Regions from separate parts of the Arthrobacter sp. LT660 genome, predicted to be linked through region 2. Evidence: riboswitches for the same ligand, from Rfam matches in the RefSeq annotation. Region 2 holds a riboswitch; the other holds the start of a gene.
What was found. A riboswitch is a leader RNA that binds a small molecule or an ion and turns the genes downstream of it on or off. The one in region 2 is predicted to bind S-adenosylmethionine.
Positions count from the first base shown of each region.

Region 1: another riboswitch for S-adenosylmethionine. It lies ahead of AC0QSG_RS13140 (ABC transporter ATP-binding protein); the one in region 2 lies ahead of AC0QSG_RS11905 (flavin reductase family protein).

Region 1 covers NZ_CM149651.1:2,813,740-2,821,405, forward strand. The annotation lists gene AC0QSG_RS13130 (ABC transporter permease) at 1-446, opposite strand, end outside; gene AC0QSG_RS13135 (aliphatic sulfonate ABC transporter substrate-binding protein) at 446-1,486, opposite strand; gene AC0QSG_RS13140 (ABC transporter ATP-binding protein) at 1,564-2,394, opposite strand; SAM riboswitch class I at 2,400-2,490, opposite strand; SAM riboswitch class I at 2,716-2,813, shown strand; gene AC0QSG_RS13145 (acyl-CoA dehydrogenase family protein) at 2,822-4,078, shown strand; SAM riboswitch class I at 4,459-4,548, shown strand; gene AC0QSG_RS13150 (ABC transporter substrate-binding protein) at 4,642-6,297, shown strand; gene AC0QSG_RS13155 (ABC transporter permease) at 6,304-7,263, shown strand; gene AC0QSG_RS13160 (ABC transporter permease) at 7,281-7,666, shown strand, end outside.
Region 2 covers NZ_CM149651.1:2,555,059-2,562,724, reverse strand. The annotation lists gene AC0QSG_RS11935 (M18 family aminopeptidase) at 1-221, shown strand, start outside; gene AC0QSG_RS11930 (GNAT family N-acetyltransferase) at 259-861, shown strand; gene rpsF (30S ribosomal protein S6) at 1,089-1,394, shown strand; gene AC0QSG_RS11920 (single-stranded DNA-binding protein) at 1,436-2,002, shown strand; gene rpsR (30S ribosomal protein S18) at 2,066-2,305, shown strand; gene rplI (50S ribosomal protein L9) at 2,321-2,773, shown strand; SAM riboswitch class IV at 2,921-3,036, shown strand; gene AC0QSG_RS11905 (flavin reductase family protein) at 3,052-3,558, shown strand; gene AC0QSG_RS11900 (hypothetical protein) at 3,596-4,042, opposite strand; partial or broken gene AC0QSG_RS11895 (DUF1801 domain-containing protein) at 4,071-4,358, opposite strand; gene dnaB (replicative DNA helicase) at 5,112-6,488, shown strand; gene AC0QSG_RS11885 (GyrI-like domain-containing protein) at 6,531-7,046, opposite strand; gene AC0QSG_RS11880 (pirin family protein) at 7,125-7,666, opposite strand, start outside.

The DNA.
Region 1 (7,666 bases), 260 kb from region 2:
CCGATCTTCATCCACAGGATCAGCAGCGGCACCCAAGCCAGGGACGGCACCGCGCGGAACGCGCCGACCGTCGGGCCGAGCAGCGCGTCGGCCCACCGGGACAGGCCCACGAGCGAACCCAGCGCCAGCCCGAGCGCCGCGCCGATGCCGAAGCCCAGCAGCACGCGCTGCAGCGAGATCCCGATGTGCCGGGTCAGCTCGCCGCGCTCGACGAGTTCCGCGCCGGCGGCCAACACGGCCCCGGGCGCCGGAAGCGCGACGGCGGAGACCCATCCCAGCGAGCTGGCCGCCTGCCACAACGCCAGCAGGGCCACCGGCACGACGGCGCCGATCGCCACCCGGCGCGCGGTGGCACCCCGGGGGCGGGCCGGCGTCGTGCCGCGGGTCGACGAGGCGCGGCCGGCGACCGCCCCGTCGGAGACCTTGGTGTTCGGGCCGAGCGTCATCACGCGTCCTTGATGGTCGAGGCGTCCGCCTTCTTCGCGAAGGTGTCGTCGACGATGGTCGCGACGGCGTCGTCGATGTCCGCCTGGTCGGACACGTCGCCGGTCTCGACGAAGATCGGGCCGACCGTGGTCAGGACCTTGGTCTGGGCCTCGCCCGGAACGCCGTCGACGTCGAGGTTGGAGCGTTCGAGGATGACCTGGCTGGCGACGGCCTGGTCCAGGGAGGCGACGTCGGCGAGGATCGCGGCGGTCTCCTCCGGGTTCTCCGCGGCCCATCCGCGGGCCTTCTCGTAGGCGTCGACGACGGTCTGCGCGAGCTCCGGGGAGTCGTTGAGGAACTTCTCGGTGGCGTTGAGGAAGCCGTAGGTGTTGAAGTCGAGGTTTCGGTAGAGCAGCGTGGCCCCGGCCTGCTCGGCGCCGGCCATGATCGGGTCCAGCCCGGCCCAGGCGTCCACGGAGCCGTTGTCCAGGGCCGCGCGCCCGTCCGCGTGCTGGAGGTTCTGTACGGTCACGTCGTTGATGGACAGCCCGGCCTCCTCGAGCGACTGGACCAGGAAGAAGTAGGGGTCGGTGCCCTTCGTCGCCGCGATCTGCTTGCCCTTGAGCTCGGCCACGGACTTGATGGTCGAATCCTTCGGCACCACCAGCGCGGACCACTCCGGCTGCGAGTAGAGGCTGATCACCTTGATGGGGGATCCGTTGGCGCGGGCCAGCAGGGCAGCCGATCCTGCAGTTGAACCCACCTGGATGGCGTCGGCGCGCAGGGCCTCGTTGGCCTTGTTCGACCCGGCGGACTGGAGCCAGTTGACCGTTACGCCCTGCTCCTTCAGCGTGGCCTCGAGCCAACCCTTTTCCTTGATGACCAGACTGAGCGGGTTGTAGGTGGCGAAGTCGATGTTCAGCGTCTTGGCGGCGCCGGCCGCGGCCTCCGAACCGGAGCCCTCGCCCGCGCAGGCGGTCAGGAGCGCGGCGGCGGCACCGGCGGCGCCGAGTCCGAGGAAACGGCGGCGGGAGACGGGGGACAGGGCGTGGGAAATCATGGGGTTCCTTCGGGGATGCGGTGTGGGATGCGGGTGGTGGCCGACGTCGGCCGGGGGTGTCGGTGGGTAAGCCGGTGTCAGTGTCGGTGGGAGTCGACGCCGAGGCTTTCGAGCAGGGACGAGCGCAGACGGGCCAGTTCGGCGGACGCGCGGTCGCGCGGGCGCTCGCCGGGGACCGTGAGGACCTGGGTGATGCCGGCGCCCTCCTGCCCGGGAACCCGGCCGAGGACCAGGACGCGGTCCGCGAGCTGGAGGGCCTCGTCGACGTCGTGCGTGACCAGGAGGACCGTGGCGGGGTGGGCGCGGTGGATGTCCAGGAGCAGGTCCTGCATCTTCAGCCGCGTGAGGGCATCGAGCGCGCCGAAGGGCTCGTCCAGCAGGAGCACGCCCGGACGGCGGGCCAGCGCCCGCGCCAGCGAGGCGCGCTGGGCCATGCCGCCGGAGATCTCGCGGGGGCGGTGGTCGGCGTGTCCGGACAGCTCGACGAGGTCCAGCAGTTCCGCGATCCGTTCCGCACCCTCCGCCTTGGGCGTCCCGCGCGGGAGTCCGAGCGCGACGTTCCGCCGGACGGTCTGCCACGGCAGCAGCCGCGGTTCCTGGAAGGCGACGGCGGAGCGGTCGTCGAGACCGTGGATGTCGCGTCCGTCGATGGACACCCCGCCGCTGGTCGGACGGTCGAGGCCCGCCACCGCTCGCAGGAGGGTTGATTTGCCGCAGCCGCTGGGACCGAGGATGGCCAGCACCTCGCCGGCAACGACGTCGAAATCTATGGATTCGAGGACGGCGCGGCGGGCGTCGCCGTCGCCGAACGCGCGGCCGAGGCCGGAGAACGAGACGGGCAGCGCGGAACCCGGCTGGCGGGTGGAAGTGGATGTCCGCCGGTTGTCCGGCGCGGTGGTGGTGCTCATGCTCAACTCCATCGGTCCTGGCGTTAGCACCGTCCCCGGACGGGGTGGTTGCTGCGGCGTCAACAAGCCAGATCTCTCGGCCGCTCGGGATGGTATTGAGTCAACTTAATGTCATCCCGGCGCATTCGGCAAGTTACGACGCATCCCCGAAACATTCGGCGTAATACTTCGGTGTGCGTATTTTTCGAAGAAACTTCGGCAAAGGCGTGTCCTTGCACCGAATCTTCAGGATATTTACGGGGCGCTGGATCCCGGAATCGCGCCCGGAGAGGCAGTCCGATGTTTGGCGAGCCCGCGATGGCCGGGTACAAATGAGTCAACAAACCATCCAGAGCGGCCGAGAGTCCTGGCTCCATGACGCCGCAGCAACCCCTTCCCGTCCGTCGGGAGGTAGGTGCTCACGCTAGGTCCGATGGAGTGATTCACTGTGGAGCAGTTCCCTGTCCCCGCCCGCCACCTGATCAAACTGACTCCGGGCGTGCCCGCAACCAGCCACTACGACGAGCTGGCCGACGTGTTTCGGCCCGTCTTCGAGCGCATCGCGGAGGGCGCCGCGGTGCGCGACGCCGAGCGGGTGCTGCCCTACGAGCAGGTCGGATGGCTCAACCAGCTGCGGTTCGGCGCCCTGCGCGTGCCGGAGGCGGACGGCGGCTACGGGGCATCGCTGGCGGACACCTTCCGGCTGCTCATCGAGTTGGCCGAGGCGGACTCGCAGGTGTCCCACCTGCTCCGTTCGCACGTCGGGTTCGTCGAATCCGTCCTGACGCTGGACGACGCGGAGGTCCGCAACCGCTGGTTTGCCCGCTTCGTCGGGGGACAGCTGGTCGGCAACGCGTACACCGAGCGCGGAGGCAATGAACTCGGAACGCTCAACACCCGGCTCCTGGAACACGACGGCCTGTTGCGGCTGACGGGCAAAAAGTACTACTGCACCGGCACCATCTTCGCCGATTGGGCGGCAGTCGCGGCGACGGTGCCGGGCGTCGCCGGGCGCCACATCGCCGTCGTATCGACGCAGCACTCCGGCGTGCGGATCTTCGACGATTGGGACGGCTTCGGCCAGCAGTTGACCGGCACGGGATCTACGACCTTCGACGACGTTCCGGTCGACACCCTGCTTCGGCCGGCCGAGCTCGAGGCGCACGTGGAATCGGCCGTCTTCCAGCTGGTTCTGCTCGCCGTGCTGGCCGGGATCTCGAGGGCCGCGCTGGCCGACGCCCGCGCGGCCGTCCAGGCACGGACCCGGACATTCAGCACCGGTACGGGCGTTCCCGTCCGTGAGGAGCCGCAGGTGTTGCAGCTCATCGGAGAGATGTCCTCCACGGCGTTCGCGGTCGACGCCGTGGTGCTGGCCGCCGTCGCGGAGGTCGAGTCCGTGGATGGCGAGTCGGGGCTGACGGAGGCCGAGCGGTGGGCCGTGTGCGAGCTGGCCGCCAACCGCGCGCAGACCGTGGTCCAGCCGCTGGTGCTGTCCGCGGCGTCCAAGCTCTTCGACGGTCTCGGCGCCTCGTCCACGGCGCGCGTGTGCAACCTGGACCGCCACTGGCGGAACGCGCGCACGGTCGCGACCCACAACCCGACCATCTACAAGGCGCGGATCGTCGGGGACTACGAGGTCAATGGAACCGCCCCGCGGAAGTTCGACGCCGTGGGAGACGTGGCCCAGGTGGGTTTCGCGCGTTGAGCGGTTGGTCGGTTGGCGGTGCCGCGACCGCGACCGCTCCCGCCCTCCTGCAGCCGAGACCGCCCAATATTGCCGAGACCTGCCGAAATTCCGGGAGATCTCGATATTTTCACCCGGTCTGGAGCACCTCCCACATCCCATCGCGAGGACGAGGACCGCTGGCCTCGCCTAGTCGCGGTCAGACTCCTCGCAAAAATGCGGTCCGGCTACTCGGCGCCGCACTCTCACGTAACCCGGCGTCATCTGGAGCAACATTGAACGAATGAGTCACCAAGCCGGTTCGTGTCCGTTTGTTTCGCCATATCGCCGTAATCCTTGGTCACATCGAAGATCCTGCAAGACACTTTAAACATGACCGCGGAGGTTCCGCAGTCACACGACAACCATCCAGAGCGGCTGAGAGACCTGGCTCATTGACGCCGCAGCAACCACCCCCTCGGGGCCGGTGCTCATGCCAGGACCGATGGAGATTGCCAGACTCCGCAGGTTCTTAAACGTCGGTCCGCCGACGTCCACACAGCTGCGGACAGAGCGTTCCTCGGTAACAACCGAGAGGATCCACTATGGAACCCACACCCCGTATTTCCCGTCCCGGCCGCGGCACCGTTCGCCGCGCTTCCGCACTCGTCGCACTGTTGGGAGCCGCCTCCTTGGCATTGGCGGCCTGCGGATCGGGCGCGTCCGGCAACCAGCCGTCGGCCGCCGCCGGCGAGCCGGTGCAGGGCGGAACGTTCACCTATGCCGAGGTCACTCCGATCAACAATTGGCAGACCCAGGCCGCGCGCTTCTACGAGAAGGCGAACGTCCTCAACAGCGTGCTCGACCGCCTCACCTACTTCGACGCTGAGAACGGCGAGCTGGTCGGATGGATTGCGAGCAAGTTCGAGGCCAACGCGGACAAGACCGAGTTCACATTCACCATCCGCGATGGCGTGACGTTCTCCGACGGGACGCCGCTGGACGCGCAGGCCGTGAAGGCCAACCTCGACGCCCTGGGTCTGGGGGTCGAGGCCGCCCAGGTGCAGCCGAACGTCGACTTCGCGTCCTACAAGTCCGCCGAGGTTCTTGCCGACAGCCAGGTGAAGGTCACGCTGAAGAGCCCGGACGCAAACTTCCTCCGGGCGACCTCTTCGGTGACCGCCGGACTGGTTTCCCCGGAAACTTTGAAGCTGGACAACGCGGGCCAGTCCGCAATCTCGAAGATCGTCGGCTCGGGCCCGTTTGTGTTCGAGTCCGAGAAGACGGACGAGGAGGTCGTGTTCGCCAAGCGAGCCGACTACGCGTGGGCCCCCGAGACGGCCGAGAACCAGGGTGCGGCCTATTTGGACAAGCTCGCCGTGAAGTACCTACCGGAGGTTGCCCACCGTGCCGGCGCCGTGCAGTCCGGCCAGGTGGACCTCGTCCGCGGCCTGCAGCCTGCCGATGAGGCGGCGCTGGCAGCCGGAGGAGCGCAGGTGCTTCCCGCGAAGGGCGTGGACCTAACGGCGAACATGGCCGCCGTGCGCATCGGCAGCGGCAAGCTCGCCGACGTCAAGGTGCGTCAGGCACTGCAGGTCGGCATTGACCGCCAGACCATTAAGGACACCGTGCTTTCGGATAGCTACGAGATTGCCGGGTCGGTGCTCAACCGCGCGGCGCCCGGATACGTCGACCTTTCCGCGGAACTCGCCTACGAGCCCGAGAAGTCCAAGCAGTTGCTCGACGAGGCGGGTTGGAAGGTCGGAACAGACGGCATCCGCGAAAAGGACGGCGAGAAGCTGCAGGTCACCGTCACCTCCTCCAACAACTCCGTGGTGATCAAACCCGCCTTCGAACTGATCGAGCAGCAGTGGCGCCAGATCGGCGTGAAGCTGGTCAACCGAGCAGCGGACAACACGTTCCTCGCCACGGCCATGATCGACCCCAACATCGAGTTCTTCGGCACCCGGCAGTTCGCCTACGGGGGACTCGGCCCGGTCTTCGGACCGGAGAGCAACACCCAGACGCTCAACGCGGACAAGGACCTCAACTCACTCTTCGCCGAGGAACGCGCCGCGGCCAGCGACGAGGAACATCTGGAACTCGTGGCCGAGGAACAGCGTCAACTGGTTGTCGACCAGGCACTTTCGCTGGTCTTGTGGGACGAGGTGCAGGTCTACGGGGGAGCCCCGGGCTCACACGTGGAATTCACCTCCGGAACCGCGCCCATATTCCAGGGCGCCTGGAAGACCGGGGAGTAGTCCGCCGTGGCCGCCTACATCGCGAGAAGGATCGGACAGTCCCTGTTGGTCGTCTGGCTCGCCTACACGCTGGTCTTCCTGGCCGTGCAGCTCCTGCCCAACGATCCCGTGACGATCTTCCTCTCCGCCGATGCGGCAGCCGACCCGGCGACAATCGCCGCCATGAAGGCCCAGTACGGCTATGACCAGCCGCTGTTGGTGCAGTACGTCGGCCAGCTCGCGGACATCCTCCGCGGAGACGTGGGCTACTCGCTCGCTTCGGGGCAACCCGTTTCGGAACGCATCGGCTCCGTCATCGCGTCCACGCTGGCGCTGGCCGGCAGTGCGTTCGTCGGCGCGGTCCTGTTGGCGGTTGCGCTCGCCGCGACCGCCACGCTGGCACGGGCCACTTGGCTCAAGCGGACCATTCTGAACCTTCCCCCGCTCTTCGCCGCTGTGCCGGTCTTTTGGCTTGGACTGGTCCTGCTGCAGGTGCTCGCCATCCAGTGGGGGGTGATGTCGCTCTTCCCGGACGGTTCGTTCGCGTCGTTGGCCGTCCCGGTCCTGGTGCTCGCCGTGCACGTCTCGGCACCGATCGCCCAAGTCCTGCTGAAGAGTCTCGACGCCGTCTATGCGCAACCCTTCATCGACGTGCTGCGGGCAAAGGGCGCCTCTCCGGCGTGGATCTTCTACCGGCACGCACTGAAGAACGCGGCTGCGCCGGCGATGACCATCAGCGGTATCACGGTCGGCACGCTGCTGGCCGGGTCGGTGATCACGGAGACCGTCTTCGCCCGCGCCGGCCTGGGGCAGGTCGTCCTCCAGGCGGTTACCGCCCAGGACGTGCCGCTTGTCCAGGGGCTCGTGCTTTTGACCGCGACCGCCTTCGTGGGGGTCAACCTCGCCGTGGATCTGCTGTACCCGCTGCTGGACCCGCGGATCCTGAAAAGCAGCACCCACGGCGCACCCCGTGCGCTGGCCGCCTGATAAGAAACGGAGCGAACATGAGCACCAAGCCGGATACGATCGCCCCGGTCGCCGCGGTGGCGTTCCCACCCGAGGCTGCGACGCAGGCATCCACCCCCGACCCAGGGCCGACGGGTGGGCGGCACCGCGGCGCCATGCATTTGCCGGCGCTGTGGTTGACCGCAGCCCCGCTATTACTGGTGCTGGGATGGGCGCTCCTGCCCGGACTCTTCACCGGTTTCGACCCCGTCACAGGAGTGCCGGCCGAGAAGTTCCAGGCCCCGGGAGCCGAACACTGGTTCGGCACGGACCACCTTGGTCGTGATGTCTACGCGCGCGTGGTGCACGGCACCTCGCAGACCCTGCTCACGGCGGGGTTGGCCGTGTTGATCGGACTGGTGGTCGGCACGGCCATCGGGCTGGC
Region 2 (7,666 bases):
CCCGCCTATCCGGCGTGGCCGGCGTTCCCTACCAGGAATTCGTCTCCAACAACGCGCTGCCGTGCGGTTCGACCATCGGTCCCTTGACCGCAACGCGTCTCGGCATCCGCACGCTGGATGTCGGCATCCCTTTGCTCTCCATGCACTCGGCCCGGGAAATGTGCGGCGTCGAGGACCCTCTGGGACTGGCCAGGGTCGCGGAGGCCTTCTTCCGGGACTGACACCACCAACGGCGGCAAAGTAGATGGGGGAGCGGACATGTCCGGACCGACGCGTCAGACGATCTTCACGCACAAGCCGACCCTGCTCGGACAGGGTTTCCTGTTGCGGCCGTTCACCGAGGCGGACATCGGGGCGATGGGGCCGATCCTCGCCGATCCCGAGGTGCTGCGCCTCACCGGAAGCGTGCACAGCACGGCGGAACTAGAGGCGGCCACGGGCGTGCTCGACGACGAGACGCTGGACTGGTACCGGACCCGGGCGGACCAGCCGGACCGCATGGATCTTGCCGTCGTCGATGCCGCCACCGGCGCCTGCCTCGGGGAGATCGTCCTCAACGACTGGGAGCCGCGGAACCAGGCGTGCGGACTGCGGATTCTACTGGGACCGGGCGGGCGGGACCGCGGTCTCGGAACGGCGTCGGTTCGGCTGTTGCTGGAGTACGTGTTCACGCAAACGGACCTGTTCCGCATCGGGCTGGAGGTCCACGCCTTCAATCCGCGCGCGCTGCGGGCCTACGAGAAGGCGGGGTTCGTCGTCGAGGGCCGGCGGCTTGCCGCCCACGTGTTCGACGGCGTGCGCAGCGACGTCATCACCATGTGTGTGCTGCTGCGGGACTGGATGGACGCTGACGCAACCTAGGCGGGTGGACTCGGCGTCCACACGCCCGGGGGCGGCGGGCGCGATCCACAAGTCGACCGGCGGCCGAGTGCGGGCGGCACGGCGGGGTTAGTCTGGGGTTCGGACATCCGGTAGGATGGTTCAGGCTGTTTCCGCCGTGCCCGTAGTCGGGCGTGGCGGCAGCCAACGCAAAGAACCTCCTGTTACGGAAAGACCGTGACCGTTTAGCCCAAAGGAGGTGGGTTCACATGCGTAATTACGAATTGATGGTACTGATCGACCCCGAGGTCGATGAGCGTACCGTGGAGCCGACTCTCGGCAAGTTCCTGGACGTCGTCCGCAACGATGGTGGAACCATCGACAACGTCGACATCTGGGGCCGCCGTCGCCTGGCCTACGAAATCCAGAAGAAGACCGAAGCGATCTACGCTGTCGTCAACTTCACCGCCACCCCGGCGACTTCCGCGGAACTTGACCGCCAGCTGTCTCTGAACGAGACCATCCTGCGCACCAAGATCACCCGTCCGGAAGAGCAGAAGGTCACCGCAGAGTAGTCTGCGTTTCCTTTACGTAGAGACCGACAACAGGAGGCACCATGGCAGGCGAGACCATCATCACGGTCATCGGTAATCTCACCAGTGACCCGGAGCTTCGTTTCACTCCGTCCGGTTCGGCGGTGGCGAACTTCACCATCGCTTCCACCCCGCGGACCTTCGACCGCCAGACCAACGAGTGGAAGGACGGCGAAACGCTGTTCCTCCGCGCATCGGTGTGGCGCGAAGCTGCCGAAAATGTCGCCGAGACGCTGACCAAGGGCATGCGAGTCGTCGCCCAGGGTCGGCTGAAGTCGCGTTCCTACGAAACCAAGGAAGGCGAAAAGCGCACGGTCACCGAGCTTGAGGTCGATGAAATCGGCCCCTCGCTGCGCTACGCCTCTGCCAAGGTCGCCCGCACCCAGCGCTCCGGCGGTGGCGGCGGCAACTCCGGCGGGTTCGGCGGCGGCAACGCCGGCAACTCGGGCGGATTCGGCGGCGGCAACTCCGGTGGAAACTGGAGCGCCCCGGCGGAAGACCCGTGGGCGTCCTCCTCCTCCTCGTCGTCCTCCGGCGGCGGCGGTGGTGGCTGGGGCAGCAACCCCGGCTCTGACGAACCGCCTTTCTAAACACCATATTCACCATCCCGCAGAACCTTTCTGCGGGCTCCACTAGATCAAAGGAGCTCCACGATGGCTAAGGCTGAACTCCGTAAGCCCAAACCAAAGTCCAACCCCCTGAAGGCCGCTGACGTCAAGGTCATCGACTACAAGGACGTCGCATTGCTGCGCAAGTTCATCTCCGACCGCGGAAAGATCCGTGCCCGTCGCGTGACCGGCGTCTCCGTCCAGGAGCAGCGCAAGATCGCCCAGGCCATCAAGAACGCGCGCGAAGTTGCCCTGCTGCCTTACTCCGGCGCTGGCCGCGGCTAAGGAAGGGATACCAACATGGCAAAGCTCATTCTGACCCACGAAGTCACCGGACTCGGTGCCGCAGGCGACATTGTCGAGGTGAAGAACGGTTACGCCCGTAACTACCTTCTTCCCCGCGGTTTCGCCCTGACCTGGACCAAGGGTGGCGAGAAGCAGGTCGAGTCCATCAAGGCCGGCCGTGCCGCCCGCGCCGTTGCCAACTTGGAAGACGCGCAGCAGCTTGCTGCTGCGCTGTCCGCCAAGCCGGTCAAGGTGACCGTCAAGGCCGGTGCTTCCGGCCGTCTGTTCGGAACCGTCAAGGCCGAGGACATCGCCAAGGCGGTCCAGGCCGCCGGTCTCGGTGCCATCGACAAGCGCAAGGTTGAAATGCCGGAGCACATCAAGTCGACCGGCAACTACCAGGCGACCGTGCGACTGCACGAGGACGTCTCCGCCACGCTCGACCTGCAGGTCATCGCGGCAAAGTAGTCACGTACGCGGCGGGATCCGTCCCGTCCGAACGAGTGCTTGAACACGGAAGGGTCCCGCCTGTTGGCGGGGCCCTTCCGCGTCTCCTTGCGAAATGTTGCGTGGGTCTTTGACCCCGTCCCTCCGTCCGGCCTAGCGTTGTGGGTGAATCAAGAGCGCCAACGCGAAGCCCTGGCTCGTTGGACGGCAACCCTCTTTCGGTAGTGGGGTGCTCCAGGTGATGATTCGGCCGCCCGGATGCCCCGGAGCGGCAAGTGCCGAGCACGCGAAGGAACACCATGCCGCTGACAGGAAGACTCCAGCCGGACTCGCTACGCAACTCGTTCGCCCGCTTCCCCTCCGGGATCGCCGCTCTGTGCGCCACGGTGGACGGAAAGCCGCAGGGCATCGTCGCCTCGTCCTTCACCGTGGGCGTCTCGTTGGATCCACCGCTCGTCATGTTCGCCGTCCAAAAGACCTCCCGGACCTGGCCGATCGTGCGCGGCGCCGCGCGGATCGGCGTGTCCGTTCTGGGGGAACTCCACGAGGGTGTCTGCCGACAGATTGCTTCCCGCGACGGGGACCGTTTCGCGGGACTCAAGATCGAAACCACCGAGGAGGGTGCGCTCTTTCTGGACGACGCAGCCCTCTGGCTGGATTGCAGCGTGGAACAGGAAGTATCCGCTGGCGACCACGACGTGGTGATCCTGCGCGTACACGGGCACGAGTCCCACGGCGACGTAAATGAACCGCTGGTCTTCCACGGGTCCGAATTCCGCAAGCTGCAGGAATCCGCGCTCGTTTAAACCGCCGTGATAAGCCGTCCCGGTCGCGTTGGCGCGGTCAGGCGGAGCGCATGGAATTGACGACCTTCGTGGCCTCGCCCAGAGACGCGCCCGTGTCCCGACGTACCTTGCGGATCGCCTCCACCGTCTTGCCCGCGCGGATCAGTTGCAGTGTCTCCAGATAGGCGGGATCCGGTGTCCCTCCGGGAGGGTGTTGCGCACTGGCCGCGCGGCTCGCGGCGTACGAAGCGCCCTGGCCGGTGCGGCCGGAGGAAGCCCTGGCGGCGGCCGTTGAGCGTTCCACGGTGGCCCGCCGGATCCTGTCGGCGCGCTCCGTCTCCTGCCGCTGCTGCTCCGCCGCCGCCGCGTTCAGGCGCGCAATGTAGTCGTCCTCCTCGTTGGTCTGGTTTCGTGGCCTGTTGGCGATGGAGGCCACCAGGAGCCAGACCAGGCCCCCGGCGACCAGAACCGTGATCAACAGCTCCGGAGGGCTCATTCCGAACATCGTGTGCTCCTTTGTGGCGGGCGGGCCGCTAGGTGGTTTGGGGTGCCGTGCCGCCGGCGTGGAGTTCGGCCATGACGTGACGGTATCCCGCGGCGGTTAGTTCCGCGAGGACGCGGAGGTCGACGTCGTCGAGCTTGTTGACGTAGAGGCAGGCGGCCCCGGTCCGGTGCTTGCCGAGTCGCGGCAGGAGCGCTGCGGCGTCGGAGCCGTACGTCAGTCCGTACAGCGAGAGCCCGGCGCCCCGGGGTGAGAATCCGACGGCGCACGCGTCGCCCTCGCGACCGGACGCGTAGCGGTAGTGGTAGGCGCCGAAGCCGGCCGGATCCCCGTGGCGCGGCTTCGTCTTGGCTTCGGTCATGCGCACAGTATCGCAGTGCCCCAGACGGGCCACAAGGACCGTTCGCGGCCAGAGGGGCTCTCTGGCCGCCGGTCGGGTACGGCACGGTCGGGGACCTTCTGATGGTGCGGTGGCCGACCCTGCGAAAGCAGGCACGCGGGACACCTGGCCAGTCCACGCCGCCTCCCACCAACCCACGGCGCCCCTGTCATCCCTGCGTCATCCAGCATGAACCCGGTACCTACGCCGTGGAAACGGACGACCCGCGCGGCTTGCGGAGACGAATCGCGGGCGTGTCTGTGGATAAGTTGGGGATATGTGGGTAACCGGTGGCACCCCTAGGTGTTTACTCGGCAGTAAACATGCAACGTCGACCTGAATGTTCTCGGGAAACTAATTTCCCGCAATTGTCCGACATCTACTAACTGCCTAGTCAGACACCTATTGAGGACTAAAATACTTTGTCATCCACAGGGTCATCCCCAGTCTGTGCACGCAACACGCCGTAGTACCCACAGGTTCTCCACACGGGCTGTGGATAAGCGTGTTGGGCTGGGCCGATTAAGGGTCTATGGTGGCAAGGTCTTCGGTCCAATTGTGGATAAGAGGCTGGTTTGCCACAGCTCCATCCACATGGCTACTCAATGGCCCCAGGGTGTGGGAACCCGCTGTGATACTGGAGTCTTCAGGGCGCGCCGCAGGCCGCCCACGTTCACCTGGAAGGTAATTGTCGTGTCGTTGACGCAAGCGGAGCCCAAGGGTTCGCGGGAGGCGGAGTTCGGGCGCACCCCGCCGCAGGACCTCGTGGCCGAGCAAAGTGTGCTCGGCGGCATGATGCTTTCCAAGGACGCCATTGCGGACTGCGTCGAGGTCCTCCGAGGCATCGACTTCTACCGTCCCGCGCACGAGTCGATCTACGAGGCGATCATCGACCTCTACGGCCGGGGCGAGCCCGCGGACGCAGTAACCGTCTCGGACCTGTTGACGAAGCGGGGTGAGATCTCCCGGATCGGCGGCCCCGCCTACCTGCACACGCTGATCCAGTCGGTTCCCACGGCGGCCAACGCCGGGTTCTACGCGGAGATCGTCCGCGAGCGCGCGGTGCTGCGCCGTCTGGTCGAAGCTGGCACCAAGATCGTCCAGATGGGCTACTCGCAGGACGGCGAGGTCGACGAGATCGTCAACCAGGCCCAGGCGGAGATCTACGCCGTCGCCGAGCGGCGCACCGCCGAGGACTACGTGGCGCTGCGCGACATCATCGAAGGGACCGTCGACGAGATCGAATCCGCCGGCAGCCGCGGCGAGGGCATGATCGGCGTCCCGACGGGGTTCTACGAGCTCGACGAGTTGACGCAGGGGCTCCACGGCGGCCAGATGATCGTCATCGCCGCGCGGCCCGCGGTCGGAAAGTCCACGTTCGCCTTGGACTTCGCCCGGTCCGCGGCCATCAAGAACAACATGACCACCGTCTTCTTCTCCCTCGAAATGGGCCGGAACGAGATCGCCATGCGTCTGCTCTCCGCCGAGGCGAGCATCGGCCTCCAGGACCTGCGCAAGGGCACCGTCAAGGACGAGCAGTGGGGCAAGATCGCCACGACCATGGGCCGCCTCAACGATGCCCCGCTGTACATCGACGATTCACCGAACATGTCGCTCATGGAGATCCGGGCTAAGTGCCGTCGGCTGAAGCAGAAGCACGGCCTCAAGATGGTCGTCCTGGACTACCTCCAGCTCATGAGCTCGGGAAAGCGCGTGGAATCCCGGCAGCAGGAGGTCTCCGAGTTCTCGCGTGCGCTCAAGCTTCTCGCCAAGGAGCTCGACGTCCCGGTCATCGCGCTTTCCCAGCTGAACCGTGGATCCGAGCAGCGCACCGACAAGAAGCCCATGATCTCCGACCTCCGCGAATCCGGATCGATCGAGCAGGACGCGGACATGGTCATCCTGCTGCACCGCGAGGATATCTACGACAAGGAGTCCCCACGCGCCGGCGAGGCCGACGTGATCGTCGCCAAGCACCGAAACGGCCCCACCAAGACGATGGTCGTCGCCTTCCAGGGCCACTACTCCCGGTTCAACAACATGGCAAGCGAGGGCGGCGGCGGGTTCTAACCGCGGCCACCGGCCCGCGCGCCGCCGCGACGCGACACGGGGCTACCGGTCGACTGGCAGGTAGAGGTCCGTCCGCATTGCCGCGGGGTCGCCGTCCGGCGAAGGCCCGGTGACGTAGACCTCCCAGAACGGCAGTCCCGGCGTGTGCCCGTTGGCCTGGACCCACTCCATGAGCGACGACCATGCCGCGGCGAGCTGTTCGTAGCCGTCAAGATGGGAGACGGTGGCCGCGGCTCCTCCGGGCAGGACGGACGCGTGCACCAGGGTCCCGTCCTCCGTGGCGTGCTCGCCGGAGAGGGGATGGTCGATCGCGAAGCCCACCTCGAGGTCCATGGTCTGCCCCGGCATGAGCGTGTGCAGGGCGAAGGCCGGGCCCACGGCGGTCAGCGATCGTTCCCTCAGGAATGCGGTAAGTACACGGAACGAGTCGTCGTAGAAGCCTCCGATAGATTCGGCGGGAATGTCCCGGCCGCGGACGACGGCGGTGCGCGCCTCGGCGAGGTTCAGGATCGCGGGAGCCTCCCGGGCGGGAGCCACATGCGGGTGCTGCTGGGTCATGGTTTGCTCCTCGCTGCGGGGACGAAAGCCTTGGTGGGCGCTACCCTACGCCCGCCCCGCCACCGGCAACAGGGCACGCTAGCCCCGGGGCCGCATCCGGACCTGGGGCAGGGCGGGTGCCGGCAGCGGCGCGGGCCGGCCGTCGGGAAACGGGCCGAAGCGCGGGAAGGGGGCTCCGTCGTCGTACGCTCCGGTTTCCTCCGGGGTTCCGCCCGCCGCCGTCGGTACGGCCGGTTCGCGGCCGATTTCGGCCTGGTAGGCGGCGCGGTAGGCGACCACCTCGTCGTGCGAGCGGCCCACGAAGTTCCACCACATGACGATCTGTTCGCCCAGCGGCTCCCCGCCGATCAGCAACGCGCGCACCGGTTCATCCCCGGCCGCAAGCACGACGCCGGTGCGCCCGGTGGGCAGGTACGCCAGGTTGTCCCGGGGAACGGGATGGCCGTCGACGCGCAGTTCGCCGGCGTCGAGCAGGATGCCGTGTTCGTGCGACGGATCGAGGGCGAGGGACCACTCCGTCCCCGGTTCGAGCAGCAGCTCGGCGCCCACCAGCGGCGTGTGTGTGCGGACGGGGGACACGCCGCCGCCGAGCGATCCCAGGAAGACCCGCATTTCCCACC